Regions from separate parts of the Terribacillus aidingensis genome, predicted to be linked through region 1. Evidence: predicted binding sites of a transcription regulator. Region 1 holds the regulator's gene; each other region holds the start of a gene.
What was found. The regulator LexA, encoded in region 1, represses DNA repair genes until DNA is damaged. The targets are predictions, from matches to a motif close to CGAACATATGTTCG.
Positions count from the first base shown of each region.

Region 2: a site for LexA is predicted at 3,995-4,008, ahead of addB (helicase-exonuclease AddAB subunit AddB). Genes of this name have one in related genera too.
Region 3: a site for LexA is predicted at 2,111-2,124, ahead of ABXS78_RS09040 (YolD-like family protein). Genes of this name have one in related genera too.

Region 1 covers NZ_CP159996.1:1,562,307-1,570,331, forward strand. The annotation lists gene ABXS78_RS08325 (DUF2188 domain-containing protein) at 1-153, opposite strand, end outside; gene ABXS78_RS08330 (hypothetical protein) at 334-714, shown strand; gene lexA (transcriptional repressor LexA) at 1,003-1,632, opposite strand; gene ABXS78_RS08340 (recombinase family protein) at 1,917-2,576, shown strand; gene ABXS78_RS08345 (DUF896 domain-containing protein) at 2,619-2,843, shown strand; gene tkt (transketolase) at 2,970-4,973, shown strand; gene sirA (sporulation inhibitor of replication protein SirA) at 5,133-5,531, shown strand; gene ABXS78_RS08360 (YneF family protein) at 5,575-5,796, shown strand; gene ABXS78_RS08365 (nucleotidyltransferase domain-containing protein) at 6,071-6,817, shown strand; gene ABXS78_RS08370 (YndM family protein) at 7,082-7,495, shown strand; gene ABXS78_RS08375 (cytochrome c biogenesis CcdA family protein) at 7,582-8,025, shown strand, end outside.
Region 2 covers NZ_CP159996.1:1,024,131-1,032,155, forward strand. The annotation lists gene ABXS78_RS05540 (lipoate--protein ligase) at 1-305, shown strand, start outside; gene ABXS78_RS05545 (M48 family metalloprotease) at 359-1,528, shown strand; gene ABXS78_RS05550 (competence protein ComK) at 1,656-2,180, shown strand; gene ABXS78_RS05555 (hypothetical protein) at 2,128-2,517, opposite strand; gene ABXS78_RS05560 (TVP38/TMEM64 family protein) at 2,709-3,356, shown strand; gene lepB (signal peptidase I) at 3,411-3,953, shown strand; gene addB (helicase-exonuclease AddAB subunit AddB) at 4,083-7,586, shown strand; gene addA (helicase-exonuclease AddAB subunit AddA) at 7,570-8,025, shown strand, end outside.
Region 3 covers NZ_CP159996.1:1,708,945-1,716,969, reverse strand. The annotation lists gene ABXS78_RS09050 (LTA synthase family protein) at 1-89, shown strand, start outside; gene ABXS78_RS09045 (L-cystine transporter) at 285-1,676, shown strand; gene ABXS78_RS09040 (YolD-like family protein) at 1,722-2,054, opposite strand; gene ABXS78_RS09035 (transcriptional regulator) at 2,168-2,386, shown strand; gene ABXS78_RS09030 (YqcI/YcgG family protein) at 2,460-3,197, shown strand; gene ABXS78_RS09025 (exonuclease SbcCD subunit D) at 3,269-4,420, shown strand; gene ABXS78_RS09020 (AAA family ATPase) at 4,422-7,529, shown strand; gene ABXS78_RS09015 (DUF2584 family protein) at 7,543-7,791, shown strand; gene vrrA (VrrA/YqfQ family protein) at 7,960-8,025, shown strand, end outside.

The sequences.
Region 1 (8,025 bases):
AATGAAGTGTTCGCCTTTAGTCTGCTTAGCTAGTTCTTTCCCATAATCCATTGCTTCTTTCTGCGTGACAAAACGGCCTGAAGCACGCTTTGCCCCTTCTTTCTTAACTTGCCAACTGCCATTCCCCTCTGGGGTAGTGTGATAGTTTGACATTATTCCACCTCCAATAATTGGCTCATAAGGTCTATACCACATAATCGCTATATTAATGCAAGTTAGTATGGTTCAAGCAGTTCTCTAAGTTGTCACTTATTTGTGAAATAATGTACAAACTTTTCAGGAGATTGAAAAACGATATGTGAAATAATAGAACTATAACAAGGAGGAGATCTAATGCCAAAACTACGTGTTACGTTATTTCATGAAATATTGGAACAGTTAGAAGCAGACCAACTCCAAGGAACGAAAGCAAGAGAATACCGATGCGCTGTAGGAACATGCACACCATACGATGTCGTACATCACGCAGAAGTGCTGCTGCAGGAAGGGTTCATTTCAGGTGTTGTAACAAACTCTAAGGACTATAGAGATGTTTTTATTGACGATATCTTAGTAAAAGGGCATGAGCTGTTAGCTTTGATGGGTAACCGGCGAATTCTGGATGGTGCCAAGCAGCTGCTGGGGGAGACATACGAAAAAGTGACACCAGGTATCCTTCTCGAAGCATTGAAACTGGCAATAATGAAAAGCACAAAAGGGGAGCTTGCCGTATAGGCAAGCTCCTTATTCATACAATGTGTGTTTAGCGTTTTTTAAGATAATAATCATCCATACTATGTTGTTCTCTGCGGTAGCTTCTGGTATATCCACATTTACACGAATCAGTGACACTATCAATCTTATGACGGCCTCGCAACTTGCAGACAAGCTTGTAAAACAGCTTCACGATACCACCCGCTTTCTAACTTTTGGTAATAGCATAATCTAATATACCCAAAAAGTATGTCGAAAGTAGGCAGAAACTGTGTAAATTCTATGAAAAAAAACCGGCCGAAGCCGATTTTATTGGATGGAGCGATATAAGCCTATTACTTTCCCTAAAATGCTGACATTATCCAAAATGATAGGATCCATTGTACTGTTTTCCGGTTGCAGTCGTATCTGATTTTCTTCTTTGAAGAAACGTTTCACAGTCGCTTCATTGTCCTCAGTCATCGCCACAACAATTTCTCCGTTTTGAGCCGTTTGCTGCTGTTTGACGATTACCATGTCTCCGTCAAGAATACCAGCTTCAATCATACTTTCCCCAACAATGACCAGAACGAATATATTGTCATCCGGACCTACTAAATGGCTAGGTACAGGTACATATTCTTCTATATTCTCCACTGCAGTAATTGGAATACCAGCTGTTACCTTTCCGATAACGGGAGCATAGTTTGCCTCACCGCGGGGAATATCTGTCTGATCATCACTATCCAATGATAATACCTCGATGGCACGCGGCTTTGTCGGATCGCGGCGGATAAGACCTTTCTTCTCTAAACGGGAAAGGTGGCCGTGAACGGTAGAGCTTGATGCCAAGCCAACTGCTTCGCCGATTTCCCTGACGGATGGCGGGTACCCTTTATCGAGTACCTGCTCCTTTATGTATGCTAGAATCGCTTCCTGTCTTTTCGATAGTTTTATCATGTATCGAACACCCCGTGCATATATTTTTATTACATAGAGTATACCATGATAGATTGCAATATACAAACATCCGTTCGAAAAAAAGCCTTGACTAGAACCTATGTTCGTATATAATGGAATTAATAAAGAGAACGCACGTTCTTAAAACACGGAGGGGTCTACCATGTTCAAAAAACTAGCGAAATCAGATCTATTCTATTATGTGCTTTTCGGCTTCACGCTTTTCTTCTTATACTTTACACTTATAATGAGCGTCTAATTAGTCGAACTGAGAGGGTACATCAATGAAAGCAGTCATCTATTGCAGAGTAAGTACAGAAAAGGACGAGCAAGCAAGCTCGATTGAGCGGCAGCGCGAGGAGCTCATCAGTCTTGCTGCGTCCTCCGACATAGAGGTTATCGATATCATCGAAGAAAAGCAGAGCGGTTATGACATCGAACGGCCGGGGATTTTTCGTATGCTGGATTTGTTCACAGCGCGTGAAGCAGACTGTCTTCTCATTCAGGATGAGACAAGATTAGGCAGGGGAAATACAAAGATTGCCTTGTTCCATCATCTTCAAAAGCTAGAGGTCAAGGTTTATACGTTAAGCCAGCACGGCGAATTCCAGCTTTCGGAATCGGATGGTATGGTACTCCAAATCGTTGGTATAGTCGAGGAGTATCAGCGGAAGATTCATAACATGAAAATCAAACGAGGTATGAGAAGGGCAATCGAGGCCGGATATGATCCAAGTAAAAATCTGAGCAATCAGCAAGCTGCACCGGGCAGAGAGCGGATTGACTTTCCGATTCAAGAAGTGATCAGGCTGCGAAATAACAAGCTTACTTTCCAGGAAATCAGCTCTGTTCTGCGCGGTATGGGCTTTCATGTATCGAAGGCAACCGTACATAGAAGGTACCAGGAATATCTTTCGCTTGAATCGGAAGACGCTAGCGGGTAACATAGTGTGTATCAACTTTAATGCTTAAAGGAGCATATACACATGTTAAATAAAGACAAATTAGCACGCCTCAATGCGTTAGCAAATAAAGCAAAGGCAGAAGGACTCAGCCTTAGCGAACAGAAAGAGCAAAAGGAACTAAGACAGGAATATCTGGGAAATGTACGTTCTTCATTCAAAAACCAGTTCAAGTCGATGACAGTTATGGATCGTGAAGGCAATGACGTAACACCAGAAAAAGTAAAAAAATTACGTGAAGAGGAATAAGAAGGGATGGCTGACTCTATGTACAGCCTTTCCCTTCTTTTTCTATATATAAATCCTTGTTTATCGGAAGATTTTTGTATAGGATGAACAAGAGTACATAATTTGCTAGATGAAAGGGATGTTTACATGGTTCAGACTACAGAATTGCTTTCCATTAATACAATTCGTACGTTATCAATCGATGCAATCGAAGCAGCGAATTCCGGCCACCCAGGTATGCCGATGGGTGCAGCGCCGATGGCTTATACGCTTTTCACCGATTTCATGGCTCACAATCCGAAGAATTCCCATTGGTTCAACCGGGACCGTTTCGTATTGTCTGCTGGACATGGTTCCATGTTATTGTATTCCCTCTTGCATTTGTCTGGATACAAAGTATCCATTGATGATTTGAAATCCTTCCGCCAGTACGGATCACGTACACCAGGACATCCGGAAGTCCATCATACAGATGGTGTTGAAGCAACTACTGGTCCGCTTGGACAAGGTATCGCGATGGCTACTGGTATGGCAATGGCAGAGGCGCATCTTGCAGCGAAGTATAATAAAGATGGCTTCCCTGTTGTAGATCACTACACATATGCAATTTGTGGTGATGGCGACTTAATGGAAGGTATTTCGCATGAAACAGCTTCACTTGCAGGCCACCTTGGCTTGGACAAGCTGATCGTGCTGTATGATTCCAATGATATTTCTCTCGATGGTGATCTTCACCACAGCTTTTCTGAAAACGTAGAGGATCGCTTCAAAGCTTATGGCTGGCAAGTTATCCGTGTCGAAGAAGGCAGAAATGTAGATGCAATTCGTGAGGCAATCAAAGAAGCAAAAGCGAATACAACACAGCCAACTTTGATCGAAGTGAAAACAGTTATTGGATATGGTTCTCCGAACAAATCAGCAAAAAGCGCTTCCCATGGTTCACCACTAGGTGTTGATGAAGTGAAGCTTACGAAGGAATATTACAAGTGGGAGCATGAAGAATTCCACGTTCCGGAAGAGGTTTATGGTGATTTCGAAGAGAAAGTCATCAAAAAAGGCGCAGAAGCAGAAAAGGCTTGGAATGAGTTATTTGCAAAGTATGAGGAAGCGCACCCTGAGCTTGCAAAAGAACTGACTACTGCAATCAAAGGTGAATTGCCAGAAGGTTGGGCAGATACGCTTCCAACATATGAAGAGGGCAAAGACAAGACTGCCACTCGTTCTGCTTCTGGTAAAGTATTGAACGCAATCGCTGATGCAGTGCCTAGCTTGTTCGGTGGAAGTGCTGACCTTGCAGGTTCGAATAAAACATTGCTTGCAAAAGAAGAGAATTTCTCCAAAGCCAACTACAGCGGACGCAATATCTGGTTCGGTGTACGCGAATTCGCAATGGGTGCTGCACTGAACGGTATGGCACTTCATGGTGGATTGAAAGTGTACGGTGGTACATTCTTCGTCTTCAGCGATTACTTGCGTCCAGCTATCCGTCTGTCTGCATTGATGGGAACACCTGTGACATACGTATTGACACATGATTCTATTGCAGTCGGTGAAGATGGTCCAACACATGAACCAATCGAACAGCTGCCATCCTTGCGCGCAATGCCTGGCTTGAGTGTTGTCCGTCCTGCAGACGGTAACGAAACACAGGCTGCATGGAGACTGGCACTTGAATCAGATAAGGTTCCAACGGCGCTTGTTTTGACTCGTCAAGATCTTCCAACACTTCCATCCACGCAGCAAGCTGCGTATGAAGGAGTGAAGAAGGGTGCGTACGTTGTAAGCCCTGCCCAGAAGGAAACAGCTGATGTATTGCTTCTTGCAACTGGTTCAGAAGTTCAGTTGGCTGTACGTGCACAAGAAGCACTTCGTGAACAGAACATCGAGGCGTCAGTAGTCAGCATGCCTTCTTGGGATCGTTTCGAGCTTCAGGAGCAGTCTTACAAGGATAGCGTCCTTCCTCCAGCAGTGAAGAAACGTGTTGGTATCGAAATGGCTTCACCGCTAGGCTGGGAAAGATATGTCGGTGATGAAGGCAAAGTAATCGGTATTAATACTTTTGGTGCCTCTGGCAACGGAGATAAATTGATTGAAGCATTCGGCTTTACTGTTGAGAATGTAGTTGAAAAAGTGAAATCCATTTTGGATTAATAGGAAAGACCGGCCGTAAATATTGGGCCGGTCTTTTTCTTTTATGACAAAATTCGAGTAAACCTTTTTAACTTCGTGTCTCTTTGCTACAAGTTCCGAGGGATTAAGCATTGTTCCTAGCGTATACTATTCTTTCAAAGGAGAAGGAGGGACAAGCTTGTGAAAGAATACTTCGTCTATTGGGTGAAACACGAGATTTATTTCCGCTATTTTTATAAATCGGATATCCTCTATCGCTTTTTCCTCTCCAGTCAAGTGGAGAATACTGCATATGTGCAAGAGCAGCTGGATTATATCACTTATGATTTTCCTCCCGGAGCGTCACTTCAGCAAGCGCTTCTTCAGGATGATGGTGTCTATATCGAGACAGATCAGCACTATCTCCGAGTGGTATGCGATTCCTTGACGACGGCCGAAGAGACTGTCTTTTCAGAGCTCCGCCACTTTGATTCTTCCTTCTTTATTATTGAGCCAGCAGCCAACAACTGCGGATGGATTGCGCCTATCATAAAAAATGACCTGCAATCACGGGTTCATCTATTGTATTCTTCCTTTTGATTGTCTATACTAGATTAGAGATATTTTGAAGGAGGAAGCCAATATGAGTCCGATCTGGGTCGTACTTATAGCACTGGCTGCATTGATTATCGGCGTTGCGCTTGGATTTTTCATCGCCAGAAGATACATGATGAACTATCTTAAGAAAAACCCGCCAATTAATGAACAGATGCTTCGTACAATGATGATGCAAATGGGTCAAAAACCATCACAAAAGAAAATCAACCAAATGATGCGCGCAATGAATAACCAACAGGGTAAATAAGCAATTATTTCTATATAGCTTTGACGTTTTAAGTTGGCGATTTGGCATTGCAAACAAGGGATTTGATTGCTGGTAATAGTTAATTGAATCCAGGAACCACTTTTTCTGCTGAGAGATTTAGCAGGAAAAGTGGTTTTTTTGATTTGTTCATATCCTGTTTTATATGGTTGTGTTAAATAATATATTTAACGCGGACCAGGATGAGCAGTTGAAAAATCATAAGTTTTTAATATACATTTCTTGATAACACTAACTGAAGGGGAGTGGTAAAGAGATGCGATCCATTGATTATGATTGGCTTGAAGAAAGAACCATTATAATGGCTCCAACAGGCAGCTATGCTTATGGAACGAATACGGAAGACTCGGATAAAGACTACAAAGGTATCTGCATTCCGCCAGTAAATTACTTCTTAGGATTGGAATCATTCAACGAATATAACAGCAGCGGCGGCAAGAATTTCAAAAATACGAAAGACGATGTAGATATCAATATTATTCATATTACGAAGTTCGTTAAGGACGCAATGATAGGTGTACCAAATAACATAGAAATTTTGTTTTTGAACAAAGATCAGTACTTAAAAATAACAGAACTAGGGCAGCAGCTAATTGATAACCGGCATCTATTCCTTTCTAAAGCAATACAAAAGAAGTTCGGAGGGTATGCTAATTCTCAAATTCAGAAGTTAAAACAAAGAAATGTCAGCAGATCAGGCAGACAGGACTTGATAGACCTTTATGGATATGACACGAAGTTCTTTATGCATAGCGTCAGGTTACTGACAAGTGCTATTGAGATATTAGAGACAGGCGATTTTAGCACCTTTAGACCAAATCGCAGCTTCTTGCTCGACTGTAGGAAGGGTGCATACACTTTTGGTGAAGCTGTAGAGCTTATAGAGCTACTAGACAGTGATCTTAAGAGAGCAGCAGAGCATTCCACACTTCCTGAGAGGCCGGATTATCATGCGATTAATCAGCTTTTGATTCGTATCAATTCGGCGGCAATTGGTAAATAAAGCATTATCTCAATTAAGAAAGAACCTAGAGTCCTGAATGAAATGACCAAAAAGTAAGATAATATTTACATATAGCTTTGCATACTTCAAAAAGCGATTTAGCATTTCGTGAAAACGTGCTGTCATCCTTAGGGGTAGATAGAATGGCCTTTAATGAAGACCAAAGGTATGAAATGTATGAATCTGGCAACACTCTTAATGCAGACAAATAGGTTTGAATCTGCAGCGATAATGGTATTTGAATAAAAAAAGGAGAGATAAGAAATGAAACATGTGAAAGCACTTGTGATCAAATTCATCATGATTTTAGCTGTTTTATGGATTGTTTTCACCCTTATGTTCGATACGGAATTCAGCGATACGCTGCTAATGAGTGTCGTTTTGACAATTGCGGCATATGTGATTGGTGACTTACTCATTTTAAGCAGAGCTGGTGACCGAAGTAAGCCTGACGGTGATTTTACAAAGCGGAACGCAATTGCGACAGTTAGTGACGCAATATTGACTTTCATCGTTCTTTGGTTGTTAGGGGAAGCATTATTGAATCCTGATGATAATGTTGTGATGGCATCTCTGATCTCCGCGGTCGTAATTGGTATCGGAGAATGGTTCTTCCATCGCTATGTTAATAATAATGTGATTGAGGATCATAATGCCCAAACTGTTGGGATGTCCTGAACTGTGCTATAGTGGAGAATAACTAAAGAAAGGAATCCCTTTTGGGGATTCCTTTTGCTTATAAGTTTTTAACAGGAGGAATTCGTATGGAGGTAACAATACTGCTGGCTGTAACGGCTGGGTTCCTTTCCTTTCTTTCACCATGTGTACTTCCTCTTTATCCGGCATTTCTTTCTTATCTGGCTGGTGTCATTCCAGGTTCACCTGATAAAAGAACATATAAAAACGGATGGCTTCAGCATACAATCTTCTTCCTGATTGGCTTTTCAACAATCTTTTTACTGCTTGGCTACAGCGCACTAGCGCTATCTGGATGGCTTTTTACATACCAATCCTACATACGAGTCATCGGAGGGATCATGCTGATTCTGCTTGGTGCAGTGCAGATAGGGCTGCTAGGAGGAAAGTGGCAGTCATCCAAAACTTTGCTGCGTTTTAAAAACAGGCCGCCTGGATATGCTGGTTCGTTCCTGATCGGACTTTCCTTCGCGATGGGGTGGACACCTTGTACAGGCCCTATACTTGCAGGA
Region 2 (8,025 bases), 540 kb from region 1:
TCAGCGAAGAACGGTATCAGAAGTGGGAATGGAACTACGGTAAATCACCTAGCTTCAATATTCAGCAAACACATAAATTCCCATCAGGCAATGTGGATATCCGCCTGGATGTAAAGAACGGAATCATCGAGCAGATCCGTGTCTTCGGTGACTACTTCGGTGTCGGCGAAGTCGGTGAACTCGAAGAAAAACTGAAAGGTGTCCGTTATGAGCGCGAGTCGATTCAGCAAGCGCTGGCGGATGTGAATGTGAGCCATTACTTAGGTAAGATCGAGAAAGATGACTTTATTGATCTTATGTACTGATTATCTATGAGACGACCTTCGGGCCGTCTCTTTTTTACAGGAGGAGGAATCGGATGAAACGGGTACTTCTTGCTTATATTATCTATCTTTTAGCTGTCTGGATTTTCTTTCCATTCATCTATACAGAATGGAATGCGGATGTAAGCACATATGCAAGTATCGGTCATGCAGTCTATTTTTCCAGGCTGCCGTTATTACCGCTATTCCTTTATGCAGTTTGGACGAATGATAACTTGCAGAAAACCACTGCTGCCATGGAACAGCGACTGCCTAAACTAGTCGCAACAGCTGGATATATGCTCATGCTGACTGTCTTCTACGGGATCGTTCAGCTGCCATTCCGATTGACGGGTTATTGGAATGCGCGCCAAGCACAGATCAGTGTCCAGAACTTCGGAGACTGGGCAGGAGAATACGTGCTGAGCTTAGTTCTCTTTTATTTAGCTGTCACCGCAGTTGTTTTTGTATCACAGATTCTAATGAAAAGATTCCGTAAAAGCTGGTGGATACTTCTATGGATTCTGCTTGTACCAAGTGCGATTTTCATCGTTTATGTCCAGCCGATGTGGATTGATCCGCTTTATGAAGATTTCTATCACCTTCCTGATGGGGAGCTGCGTACGGAGATCGAGCAGCTGACTAGTGAAGCAGGAATTCCAGATGCGACACTTCTGGAAGTTGATCAAAGCGCAAAAACGGTTACGTATAATGCATATGTAACGGGATTGTTCGGCAGTGCTCGTGTGGTGCTGTATGATACGACAGTGGATGGCTTGGCTCAAGACGAAGTGCTTTTCATCGTCGCCCATGAAATCGGCCATTATGTGCTGCATCATGTATATTGGGGAACGGCGGGTTTTCTTGTTCTTGGTTTTGTCCTCCTATGGGTGACCAAAAGATTGTCAGATAAGTTTTTGGCTAAAAGACAGATACGAGCTCATCAGCTGCGTGCGGTGCCGCTCTTACTGCTTATTATCAGCTCGCTGCAATTTGCGAGCGAGCCTGTGTCACTTTATGTGTCGCGGGAAATGGAGCGGCAGGCAGATGCTTATGCACTTGAGCATGCACCTAATACTGAAGCAGGCATTCGAATGTTTCAGAATATGCAGCAGGTTTCCAAAGGTGATCCGAATCCATGGCCGCTGTTCGAATGGCTGCGTTCCACACATCCATCCAATCAGGAGCGTATCGAAACTATAGAATCTTATCAGGAAAACAGGTAGGGACAGTCGCTCTCTACCTGTTTTGTAAGGATTCTATTAAGAATATGAAATTCTCCTGTTTTTGCGCCTGAGATTTTGCTATTGTAGAACCAATCCTTCTTTTCCTGCATCAGAAAGGATGTTCCAGATGCAGCAGATAGAACAAAATCCAACCATGGCAGAACTCACGCCGCTTACGATGGCTGTACTGCCGAAACTCCTCGAAAACGGTCAGCCAGGCTGTGAGGTTATCGAGTCAGAAGATAGTTTTACCTTTCGCACCTCTCCGAGCAGATTCATCGATTTGGCCTGCAAGTTTTATGGAAGCAGCTTGAAAGGTAGACAGGCAGGTGTGAAGGATATCTGCGGAATCACGCATAAGGCCCCGATATCGATAGACCCTGTCAGCGGCATGTATTTCTTTCCCACCTCTTCACCGCTCTCCCATGCATGCTCCTGGATCTCTCATTCCCACATCAAGCGGATCGAAGCCGCTCCGCATCAGCGAACAACCCTCATCTTTAAGAATGGCCGTACACTAATCCTTGATGTTTCGTATGGATCCATGATGAACCAGGTCCAGCGTACTGCGCAATACCGATTTCTTCTGGATAAGCGGATCAGGCATTTGTGGAAGTATGGCGGGGATCAGATTGCGGAGCCTTTTGTGTAAGCTCCATCAGAATGGCCTCGACTTTCTTCCGTATTGCCGGATTGAAATAATTCCGCTTTTCCTCACATTCCTTCGTTATGAAAAGGAATGTGGTGAAGGCGTCGTTTTTCTCTGCTGTCACAATCTGCATATTATGCTGACGAAGCTGGATGCGCAGCTGGCGCCGCTCCTCCAATGCAGTCTTCTCCATCGATTGTAATGTATGTAACAGATGCGCTTTTATCTTATGCTTTCCTTCTTCTACAATCCGGATATCCTGCTGCAGGACAACAATGGCCATTGATAGAAACAGAAAGCGGGATCCCAGCTTATATTCCGACTCACTAAGACAACGCATATGCCTTTCCTCCTAATGCGAACATGTGTTCTAGTATACCCTATTGTATGCGAAGTGAAAACAGGATACTACAGAAATGACTAACCAAATGCAGGAAAAGAAGGGAACTTCCTGTCAGACTTTGCATGCTCGGGCTTTTCGTTTAAAATAGATAAAAGATGTTTTTTTGCTGGGAATAGGAGAATGGTTAGATGGTCTTAGGCTTTGGTTGGAACGACTTAATGGAAATGTTCCGCAATGGAACTTGGGACGAATATGTGAAGTCCCTGCTTGATCGATATGAGAATCTGGGTCCTATACCCGGCATTTTGCTCCCCTTTCTGGAAGCATTCCTGCCGTTTTTGCCGCTTGTTGTCTTCGTGCTGACGAACACCGTGGCGTACGGCCTGCTATGGGGCTTCCTATATTCGTGGATCGGTACGTCACTTGGTGCAATCACTGTTTTCTGGCTGATACGTCGGTATCGGCATGCACGGGTAATCAATTGGCTGCGGCATAACAAACAAGTAAATCGAATAACCGAATGGCTGGATCGACATGGTTTTGGTCCGTTATTCTTACTTTTATGCTTTCCATTTTCGCCCTCGGCTATCATCAATGTAGTAGCCGGATTATCGAGAATCAGTGTGCAGCAATTCGCTTTGGCGGTATTTCTCGGTAAAGCGCTGATGATTTTCTCAATTGCTTATGTCGGTGACAGTCTGACCTCCTTTGCGGAGAACCCGATCAAGACTGTAGTCGTAGCTGTTGCAATCATCCTGTTCTGGATGGTGGGTAAATACGTGGAAGGAAGATTGAAGAAGAAGAACGAGAAGCAGGAACAGTCACATAAGGATTAAAGCAATTCGAGCCGGGGTAAAGTGTTGCAAAACACTTACACCGGAGGAAAGCACATGAAAAAGAATAAACGTTGGAAGTTTTTCTTCCTGTTTGCCGGCATCGTGCTTTTGATTTTCTTTTCCAGGGAATTAATCTTTGCGGATTATCGAGTGGAAGGGGAGTCAATGGAGCCGACCTTGCAGGACGGTAACTTCCTGATGGTGAACAAGTTCATGAACGACGCAGATAGTATCCAGCGTTTCGATGTCATCGTCTTTCACGCAACAGAGGATGAGGATTATGTGAAACGGGTCATTGGAATGCCCGGGGATGCAGTGGAAGTAAGAAATGACAGACTGTTCGTAAACGGTGAATACAGACCGGAGCATTATTTGGAAACGTATAAAGATGATGTCGAGGGACAGCTGACATATGATTTTACATTGGAAGACGTTACCGGACGGACGACAGTGCCCGAAGGAATGCTGTTCGTAATGGGTGATAATCGAAGAGACAGCCTTGATAGCCGCTCATTTGGATTCATCCCGATTGAACAAGTTGTCGGGAAGGTGGATGCCCACTTTTGGCCGGTGTCCGCATCTGGACTTGGAGTTTAGCTCCTTATCTTTTGATAAGGAGCTTTTCCAGTATATGCAAGCGAACAAATGTGCGCATCTATTTTCCCTTAAACCGCTGGACGTGATAGAATAAGATTACTATTTTGGAAGACAGGAGTGGAGCTAAGAATGGGTGTACGTTTTATCATCGGCCGGTCCGGAGCAGGGAAAAGCCGTGCATGTCTCGATGAGATTGCAGCTAAATTAAAAAGTGATCCGATGGGATCGAATATATTTTATCTGGTTCCGGACCAGATGACCTTTCAGCAGGAGCAGGCGCTGATCAGGCAAACCGGTGTAGAAGGAAGCATCCGTGCACAGGTATACAGTCTATCGCGGCTGGCTTGGTATGTCCTGCAGGAGACAGGCGGCGCAACCAAGCAGTTCATTACCTCGACAGGCATTCAGATGATGCTTCGGAAGATTACCGAGGAACGTAAATCTGACTGGAATGTTTTCCAGAAAGCGATCGAGAAGAACGGCTTTATGGGGCAGCTGGAAAGCATGATCACAGAGCTGAAGCGCTATCGTGTTACGCCGGAGCTTCTGCATGCCCAAATTCGGGAGATGGAGCAGTTCCAACAGCAGCACTCCCCTGAAGTTACACTTCGGGATAAGCTGGAGGATATCAGCTACATTTACGATCGTCTGACCGCGCTGTTACGGGACAAGTATATTGACAGTGAGGACCAGCTGCATTTGCTGGCATCAAAAATACCATTGTCGCGTTCTGTCAAAGGGTCAGAGATTTACCTGGATGGGTTCCACCAATTCACGCCGCAGGAGCTGGAGGTAATCGGTGCATTAATGACAGAAGCGGAGCAAGTGACAGTGACACTCACATTGGACGGGGCAAACCGCCAGGATGTGGACGAGCTGGATTTGTTTGCACGCACGCATGAAACATTCCTTCAAATTAAACAGACAGCGCAGGAAAGAAATGTACCAGTCACTTCTATCGAGCAGCTCAACCCTGCCGATGGTCGTTTCGGACATAACCCTGCCTTTCTGCATTTAGAGAAGCATTTAGAGACGCGTCCAGCACCATCATTGAAGCAGGAAGTACCAATCACTTTGGCACAGGCAGTCCATCCAAGAGCAGAAGTCGAAGGTGCGGCACAGGAGATTGTCAAGCTCGTACGGGAGAAAGGCTACCGTTATCAGGATATTGCTTTGCTTCTCAGACAGGCAGATGTATATCATGAGCTGATTGAAACAGTATTTGCGGATTATCATATCCCTGTTTTTATTGACCAAAAGAAGCCTATGATTCATCACCCGCTGCTGGAACTGATTCGATCAGGGATGGAAGTCGTTGACGGGAATTGGCGTTATGAGGCTGTATTCCGTGTTTTAAAGACCGGATTCATACCATCGACTGATGAGGTTTATCCACTGACTGAGGAAGCAATTGATGAATTGGAGAATTATTGTCTTGAATATGGTATTCGCTCCAGAGATCGCTGGCTGCAGAAAGAAGACTGGATTTTTCAGCGGTTCCGCGGGTTTGATACGACACGGCAAACCGATAAGGAACTGGAAACGCAGAAACGGATCAATCACTATCGCCGTCAAGTAGCGGATGCGATGAAGAAATTTGATCGGAAGCTGCGGGAAGGCAAGACATTCCGTGAGCGCTCGATTGCGGTTTACAATTGGCTGGAACAGCTAAAGGTACCGCAGCGCCTGGAGGAAATGCAAGTCATTTTCGACGATCGCGGGGAGCTGGAAAGAGCAAGGGAACAGGATCAAGTATGGGATAGCGTACTTCAGCTGTTGGATGAAGCGGTGGAGATTGTCGGGGATGAGCGTGTTTCCCTGCAAGTTTTCCGCCACACGATGGAGACTGGTTTTGAATCGCTTGAATTCGCCCATATCCCGCCTAGTTTGGATCAGGTTATTGTCGGTACGATCGACCATAGTAAAGTAAGCGGATTGAAATGTGCTTTCCTGCTGGGAGTCAACGAAGGTGTGTGGCCGATGAAGCCGAAGCCTGATGGACTCATCAGTGAGGAGGACAGGGAAGTACTGGCTGTATACGGCTTACAGCTTGCGGCTGGAAGCAAGCGTCAGCTGCTGGATGAGAGCTTTTACATGTATCTTGCATTCACGGCAGCGAGTGAGCGGCTTTGGGTAAGCTATCCGATCAGTGACCAGGAAGGAAAAGCAAAAATGGCTTCCTCGCTCGTACAGCGCATGAAGGACTTATTCGACTGGTGCTGTGACGAGCGCATGCTTCAGGATCCGGAGGACAGCCTGGATACGGCCCGTTTTGTTGCTACCATCGATCAGAGCCGGTCTGCGCTTACGACTCAGCTTGCGCGTAAAATGCGGGGATATCCAGTTCATCCTGTTTGGGATAGCGTACTGAACTGGTTCATCAGCCATGAGGGCGCAGAGGAGCTGACAGGAAGAATACTCCAAAGCCTCTTCTACCGGAACGAAACAGAGGATTTGGCGGAAGAGACGAAGGAGCAGCTTTTCCCGAAAAAAGTAAAAGCAAGTGTATCGCGTTTGGAAACCTACTATCGCTGTTCCTATCAGCATTTTGCTAAGTACAGCCTTGGATTGGAAAACAGACGGACATACAAGCTGGATGCCCCTGATATCGGACAGCTTTTCCATGAAGCATTAAAGCAAATCACGGATTGGGTACAGCTGGAAGGACGGAATTATGCGCAGCTGAATAAGGAAGATGCAACAGGATATGCAAAACGGGCGATGGGCAACCTGGCACCTGTATTGCAAAACCAGATTCTCCATAGCTCCAACCGGTTCAAGTATATCCAGCAAAAGCTTCAGGAAATCATCGCACGTGCTGCCTACACGCTGAGTGAACAGGCGCGGCAAAGCAAGTTCTCCCCAGTCGGGCTTGAGCTTGACTTTGGGGAAAATCAGACATTGCCACCAATTGAGATCACGCTGCCAAATGGCTATGATGTACAGCTGAGAGGACGAATTGACCGCGTCGACAAAGCGATCGATCAGGAGGATCTGTTTCTTCGCATCATCGATTACAAATCAAGCAGCAAAGCGCTGAATCTTACAGAAGTCTACTATGGTCTCGCACTCCAGATGCTCGCTTATCTGGATGTAGTGCTGTCTCATTCAGAACAGTGGCTCGGTCTTAAAGCTACCCCGGCAGGTGTATTGTATTTCCATGTGCATAATCCGCTGATTTCGCAATCGAGCAGATCACATGTGGATATCGAGGACGAGATATTCAAGAAATTCAAGATGCAAGGTATACTGCTGGAGAACGAATCTGTTGCCCGTATGATGGATACATCACTGGAATCAGGAATGAGTAAGATCATTCCCGCTGGTCTGAAAAAAGATGGTGCATTCCGTGCTGGTTCGCAGACAGCTGACCAAGACACTTTCCATGCTTTGCAGCAGCATACTAGATTTCTAATGGAGCAAGCTGGACTGGATATCACGAATGGCGGTGTGCATTTGAATCCATACCGCCATCACGATAGAAGTGCTTGTACATTTTGTGATTTCAAGGCAGTATGCCAATTTGACGCATCACTTGCCGGGAATAAATATCGTGCAATAAAAGATATGAAGGATGAAGATGTATTGAATAGTATCAAAAAGGAGGTGGAACGACATGGTAAAGTGGACTGATGAACAGCAGCTGGCTATTGACGCCAAAGGACATGATATCTTAGTCGCAGCCGCAGCTGGTTCAGGGAAGACGGCTGTTCTCGTTGAACGGATTATCCAAAAGCTTGTGAATCAAACTGACCCGGTCGATATCGATCAGCTGCTAGTCGTGACTTTCACAAATGCAGCTGCACAAGAGATGCGCAGTCGGATCGGAACGGCGCTCGAAAAGGCTTTGGAGGCGAATCCTTCTTCGCAGCATCTTCGCAAGCAGCTGTCATTACTTCAGAATGCTTCCATTTCCACGCTCCACTCATTCTGCCTGGACGTTGTACGTAAATATGCGTATTTGCTGGATCTGGATCCAGGTTTCCGTATTGCAGATGACTTGGAAGCAGATTTGATCCGTCAGGAAGTAATCGGGGAGCTGCTGGAGGAATGGTACGGTAAGGAAGGCGAA
Region 3 (8,025 bases), 150 kb from region 1:
AATGCTCTCCATACTTCGAGAAACGGAATCAAGATTTATATTATTCAGACGCTATCCTGAATGGTGATCTTCTTCGTTTCGCCAATTGATAAAATCCGGTTCCGGTTGGGGAACCGGATTTTTGTTGAGTGAATTCATATATTTGTTACAGCATCCAATACTTTACCGCCATTTTAGTAACACAGATTCATATTTACATAATCTTTCCATCATGTTATTGTGTATAAGGTCAATTCATACTTAGTTGATTGGAATTATATATTTTAATGAGGAGGATGATTTGTGTGGACTTATTCACTTTTGTGAACATTATTATTCTTATTGTCTTAATCGGCGTACTCTTTTACATGCAAAAAAAGCATGTTTCCTTTTCCAAACGGGTACTGACCGGGTTGGGTCTCGGTATTGTGTATGGAGTGGTACTGCAGTTAGTTTATGACCCGGCCTCTGAAACCATCGTCATGACGAATGATTGGTTTAGTTTGGTAGGAAGCGGTTATGTGAAACTTTTACAGATGATCGTCATGCCGCTTGTTTTCATCTCGATTGTAGCTGCTTTTACGAGACTAGAGAAGTCTTCTAATCTTGGGAAAATAAGCGGACTTGTCATCGGTACACTTATGGTGACAACAGCAATTGCTGCAGCAATCGGAATTGCAGCTGCTGCAGGTTTTGACCTGAAAGCGATTGATGTAACTGCTGGCGATGCAGAAATAACACGTGGTGAAGATTTGGAAACAAGTCTGACGGAAGTGGAAAGCACGACAGTTCCGCAGAAGATATTGGAATTCCTGCCTGCTAATCCGTTCTTGGATTTGACAGGAGCAAGACCTACTTCCACGATTGCAGTCGTTATTTTTGCGGCATTTGTAGGAGTAGCTTACCTTGGGATTAAGAGAAAGACTCCTGAGCATGCAGCTTTCTTCAAAAAAATGATTGAAGCTCTGCATAGTCTTGTCATGCGTATTGTCACACTGGTATTGCGTCTAACGCCATATGGCATACTTGCTTTGATGGCAAAGACGGTCGCAGGCAGTGATTTTAACGCAATCGCAACATTGGGTAAATTTGTTATCGCTTCTTATGTGGCGCTGATTGCCATGTTCATTGTTCATCTTATAGTGCTGGCTGTACTAGGACTAAGTCCAAAGCAGTATCTAAAAAAGGTCTTTCCAGTATTGGCTTTTGCCTTCACTTCCCGTACGAGTGCCGGCACTCTTCCGCTGAACGTGGAAGCACAGCGAAATAAATTAGGTGTACCAGAATCTATTGCCAACTTCTCTGCCTCATTTGGCATCACAATCGGACAAAATGGATGTGCTGGAATATATCCAGCTATGCTCGCGGTTATGATCGCGCCTTCTCAAGGTATCAATCCTTTATCACCGTCGTTCATTGCAACCTTGATAATAGTTGTTATGATCAGTTCATTCGGTGTAGCTGGAGTAGGCGGAGGAGCAACATTTGCCTCTTTGATCGTTCTTTCTACGATGAATTTGCCAGTGGCTTTAGCCGGCGTACTAATTTCAATTGAGCCGTTAATCGACATGGGACGTACGGCACTCAATGTCAGCGGATCAATGGTATCAGGTCTCGTAACCAGCCGGACACTTGGCGAATTGGACACAAAAACATATGCTTCTGATGAAACACCAGCGGAAAGCATGGCACGTTAAGCTGACCACTATGAAAAAAGCCGCCTCAACCGAGAGCGGCTTTTTTTAATGAAGCGTAATATCTATAATATGGTCGAATGGAATGCGGAGAGGGTACAAGCTATCCTTTGTGTCCAGAAGCAAATATTGCCCAGACTGCTTCAGTCCTGTAACGACGCCTGATGCATGTTCTACATCGCGCCCTTTTCTGTACATCATACTGACTTTTGTTTTGCCAACCTGGATAGAGCGCATCTTCTGTTCCAGTTCTTCCAACTGCTGTTCATCTATGATTGGGGGCTTTGTTTTTCCAATTTCCCGTCCCATTTGCTGCAGCATCTCTACATGCTCGGGCAGCATCAGGGATGTCCATTTGATTTTCCCGCGATCATTCACCATACGTCATTCCTCCTGCAAACAGTATAGTCGAACATGTGTTCTTTTTCAAGTGACACAGAACATAAGTTCGTATATAATATGTGTATGAACTTATACAGAAGGCAGGGATCGTAATGGATAGAATTGCATTGGCAAAATTCGTAGAGCAGCAGGTCACAATGATTTATATGGCGAAGGATGGTTCCTTAACGAAGCGTCAAGTAAAGATCGAGCGAATCAATGTGTCCTCCGTAACAGGGTATTGTTATTTGCGTAAGCAGCTGCGCACCTTCCGGATGGATCGAATACTAGCTATCCAGCCACAGCGTAAATTATGGCGGATGTCTTCATAATTCCAGTCAGTCACCTGCTATCTCCATCCTGAATAAAGTACTAGGGATTAAGCCAGGAAAAGGAGACCCTGTGATGACGATCTTATTTGACAGCTATGATGCTGACAGTCACCCCAAGACTTCTTGGCAGCAAGAAGCACTTTTCACCTTTCATAATAAATTATCCGACCAGCAGTCCCATTTCCCCTGCATACCAGCCACAGTCGGTCATAGGACTGGTCAATTCCGTTATGGCTTTGCCGCTGACCCGACGACAGCAGCTGCAGCTGAACAGCTGGCAGATTTTCTGTACGCATACGGACGGCAAGCAAAGGATTTAGGTTCTTATACTTCCCTGATTATTTTCTTTGATACAACTAAGCAGCAGGAGTTTCACCTCGATGTGCCTGCTTATTTTGAAATTTTTTGGGACCTGCTCAGCAAGACGACCGCTTATGATTCACAGAGCTGGCCAGTTCATATTCCCAAAGACCCGGAAGATGCATTATGGGAATATTGTTTCGGAGGAGAGCAATATTTCATGTATTGTGCCACTCCAGCACATTCCAGTAAGAAAAGCCGACATTTTCCGTGTATGATGCTGGCCATTACGCCAAGGTGGGCGCTGGAGACATTCGAATCAAAACCGAAAGCTGCAGCTGGCATCAAACAGAAAATCCGGGAACGGATCCTCAATTACGATTCTAGCGATATTCATCCTGATTTGAATGCATACGGCAATGAGGATAATCTTGAATGGAAGCAGTACTTCCTCCATGATGACAATACCTCGCCTTCCAATTGCCCTTTTCATAGGAGAAAGCAAGACTAGCAGTTTCCTGCCGGTTCTTCCCATACCACCCTTTTCTAAATCGTGCTAGAATAATAGCAGGAGGAATTCGTATGAAACTATTGCATACCGCTGATTGGCATCTTGGCAAGATCGTCAACAGCGTACATATGACAGAAGAACAAGCTCTTATCCTAGAGCAGATCAAAACGATAATCGATAGAGAACAGCCTGATGCAGTCATCGTAGCAGGCGATTTATATGATCGGGCAATTCCGCCCCGCGATGCAGTGGAACTGCTGAATAACACATGGAATTGGCTGATCGGAGATAAGGAAATACCAGTATTGTCCATCAGTGGAAACCATGATAGCCCGGATCGTCTCGATTTCGGCAGTCAGCTGTTCAAGGCAAGTAAGTTGTACATCGAAACGAAGCTACGGCCTGGAATGACTCCGGTCACACTGGAAGATGCACATGGTCCCGTGCATTTTCATCTAATCCCGTATACAGAGCCTGCTGACATACGTGCATTCTTCGGAGATGACACTATCACAACCCATCAACGTGCGATGGAAAAGATCATTTCCTATATTACTGATACGTATGACATGACAGAACGTCACGTTTTTGTTGGACATGCTTTCCTTGCAGGCGGTATGGAATCCGACTCTGAGGAACGGCTTTCGATGATCGGCGGGAGTCCGTATGTGGATGCAGCTCTTTTCCAACCATTCACGTATGCAGCATTTGGGCATTTGCATCAGGCGCAGCGGATCGGCAGTGATCATATACGCTACAGCGGATCACCGCTTAAATATTCGTTTTCAGAGGCAAACCATAAAAAATCAGTGACAATGGTGGAGCTTGATGCTGACGGATTCCAATCTTTTGAAAAGATCGATCTCACACCTGAGCGGGACATGCGTATTGTAGAAGGATACTTTGATGAACTGATGGAAGGAACGGCAGGAAACCCGGACGATTATCTGCATATACGTCTCTTGGATGATGGGCAGCTGCTGGACCCTATGGGGAAACTGCGCAAACTTTATCCAAATATCCTTCGATTGGAGCGCAAGGCAAAAGTAGGCGCGAGCTCGATGTCCGACATCAAACAAATCAAGGAAAAGCAGCGTATGTCGCATATGCAGCTATTTGCTGCCTTTTATGTAGAAATGAAAGGTGAAGAAATACCGGAACACCGTCAGACTCATATGGAAGCAATCATCCAGCGTCTGGTTGAGCAAGAGAGGAGAAGCTGATATGCGTGCCATTACATTGAATATGACCGCTTTCGGTCCTTACCACAAACCGCAGACGATAGATTTCCGGGAGCTTGGATCAGAATCCATCTTCTTGATCACAGGTCCGACTGGTGCAGGAAAGACGACAATCTTTGATGCAATATGTTACAGCTTGTATGGACGTGCCAGCGGAAGTGATCGTGATCAAGATTCCCTTCGCAGCCACTTCGCAGCACCGGGTGAAACGACGGAGGTACGCTACCGTTTCGCACTTCGCGGTACGGAGTATGAGGTTATCCGTTACCCGAAACAGCAGAAAAAGAAAGAGCGCGGTGACGGCTTTACAGATGATCCGGCAAGAGCGGAATTTTATGAGTGGAAAGATGGAGAGCAGGTACTGATCAGCTCCAGAATCAAGGAAGTGAACGAGACAATCGAAGAGAAGATCGGTCTCGATTATGAACAATTCCGTAAAATGATTATGATTCCGCAAGGAGAATTCCGAAAGCTCATCTCTGAGAACAGTAAAGAAAGGGAAGAAATTCTACAGCGCATCTTCCGCACATACTTCTATGAACGCATGACAGAGGCTCTGAAGGACGAAGCCAAACAGCTGAAGGAAAGTTTGCAGCAGACAGAATGGAAAGAACAGCAGCAAATCAGCAAAATCGAGTGGCGTACACAGGAGCCCGCTGAGACAGACAGTGTACCAGATACGATGAAGAAGCTGCAGATAGAACTTGATGCTATAAAAGCTGCTGTCACACAGGGAGAGCAGGAGCTTGAAAAGCATAAAAATATCTGGCAGGAACGGCAGCAGCAATATTACGAAGCAAAGCAGCTCCTTGATACGTTCAAACAGCTGGAGCAAGCACTTGTCCAAAAAGAACAACTCGATCACAAGCTGCCGGAGATCAAACAAAAACAGCAGCGCCTTCGGGATATGGAACGAGCAAATCGTCTAGTACCTTATGAGCAGCAGCTCGCGACTCGCAAACAGGAGTGGCAGCGCCAGGTAAAAGCGCAGCAGGAAACGAAGGAAAGAAAAGATCAGTTAGAACAGCAGTACCTCGCAATCTCCACTTCCTACACAAAAGCAAAAGAGCTTGAACCGCAGCGAAGAAGCCGGCAGGAACAGCTGCAAAAGCAGAAGCAGCAGCTTGAGCAGTGGAAGGACTATGAAAAACGCAAACTCGAGTTAACACGAATTCAGAAGATGCTTGAAGAAAAGCAGCAGCGTTTGCTGAAGTTAAAACAGTCACACACAGATAAGAAGAATCAGCAACATATACTGGAACAAGATTTAAGCCAGGAAGCGGCACTGATTCAAGCATTCTATGAGGATCAAGGAATTCTAGAGAAACTTGATCGGCAACTGGAGGAAGCAGCTCGATTGAAGGATGCTGTCCGTCAGTTACAGGAAATGCGCACTATTTATCAGCAGACCAAAAATCTTCTGCAGGAAAAAGAGCATCATGTACAGCAGCTGCGGCAGGAGATTTCGGAGATGGAAGGAGCGCAAGCGGCCCATCACGCTGCACATCTTGCCGGACAGCTGGCATCTGGAGAACCTTGCCCAGTATGCGGATCCACCGAACATCCTTCACCGGCTCAAACAACAACGCATCTTCAATCATTTGAGATGCTGAAACAAAAGAGATTGATGCTCGAAGATGCCCAGCGTGCATATGATGAGGTACAGAAAAAATATGTGGAAGCAAAATCGAATGGGCAGGCCATCCGGCAGGTGACAGATGAGCTTTATCGGAACATCGCTGGAGAAGCAACATACGATCAGACAAAACTGGATGAGCTGGAACATGATATACACTCGAAAAAGGACAAAACAACAGCCTCCCTTCGTACGAAGCAGGAAGAGCGTAAGAAGCTGGAACAAAAAAGACAGATACTGGAGCAGCTTAAACAAACGTTTGAACAAGAGCTGAAGGCCGCTGAAGAGCTCCAAAACAACCTACGCACTCTCGAGGAAACATACACTCGCGCCGAGGCAGAAGTAAGTTATCAACGTAAACAGCTGCCTGACGTCCTTCAGAACCATTCAGAATGGGAACACGAGATCAAACAAGAGGAAGCTGCAATTGAAGCTGCGATCAGCGAATGGGAAGCTCTGCAGCACCAGTACGAGGAAATCACCATAAGCAGACAGCAAATAGCAGCGGCTTTGGAATCAACTGCAAAATTTGCAGCAGATTTGGAGCAAACGTACTTCCGGGAGGAAAAAGCATTCCTCGCTAAGCTTGAAGATGCAGGATTTGCTGATACGGAAGCTTTCAGGCAAGCCAGCGGTTCGGAGCTGGACGTAAGAAAGCTTCAGGAAGAATTGGAGCAGCATGAACAGCAGCAACGCAGTGTTTCTGAACAAATCGACTCTTTGCGTAAGCAAACCAATCAGAAGGAAAAGCCAGATTTAATTTTGTTCGAGCAAGCAGTGTCAGAAGCAGAGCAAATCTTTGAAGCGAAAAATAGCAGTCTGAATATGGCAAGAAGCTATGCCTCCCATCATGAAGATATCATGACTTCCCTGATACGGCTTCAGGAAGAAGCGGCAGATCAAAAAGCACAGTATTACGATATTGGCGAACTAGCTAATTTGGCAAAAGGAGATAACAGCCTGCGACTTTCCTTTGAGCGCTATGTGCTGACAAGCTTCTTGGATGAAATCATCCTGCAGGCGAATATACGATTAGAAGAAATGACAGATCACCGCTATCAGCTAAAACGAAGCGGCCAGATCGCAAAACGCGGCGCTCAAAGCGGTTTGGATCTTGAGGTGATCGATCATCACACTGGACAGGAACGTCCAGTCAAGACATTATCCGGCGGTGAAGGCTTTAAAGCAGCATTATCGCTTGCTCTCGGCATGTCTGATGTTGTTCAAGCGCATGCAGGCGGTGTTGAACTCGAAACCCTATTCATTGATGAAGGATTCGGGACACTGGATGAAGTATCGCTCGAGCAGGCAATTGACAGCTTGAAAGGTTTGCAGGCGAGCAATCGTGTACTCGGCATCATCTCTCACGTACCACAGCTGAAAGAAGAGATTCATATGAAACTGCAGATTGATACTTCGCCGACAGGTTCGTCAGCGAAATTCATTTTCCAATAAGGAGGAGACAATTTTGGGTACTCCCATCAATTTTGAAACGGTCCTTCGTACAGAAGGAAAAGAAAAACGCATTGACAGCAAAGAAAATATTTTTCAGCTGAAACTGCAGGGTTATCATTTATTCCCCCTGCATCAGCCGATCGATATCAAGCGAGCGAAAGATACAGATGAAATTGGCAAAGCAATCATTGTCGAATTGTCGTTGAAAGAGGAACAAACTATTTGTACGTATCAGCTAGTTTCGTTGTCAAGCGTCAATTAACGACATAAAATTCTACTTTAAAAGTAGATAGAGGGAGAATCTTGCGCTTGCCCGGGAAATAGAGGGCCAAAGAGGGAAATATATTGCCTGCATCTAGAATAGAATGGAACAAAAGACTTCTTGCTTGCGTAGACTGGTAGAAATATTGACGCGAGAAGAGGTATGAGAATGGCAAGAAATCCATTTGGTCCCTCCGTCTTTGGGCGACGAGGCCAGCCACAGCCACCTGTAAGG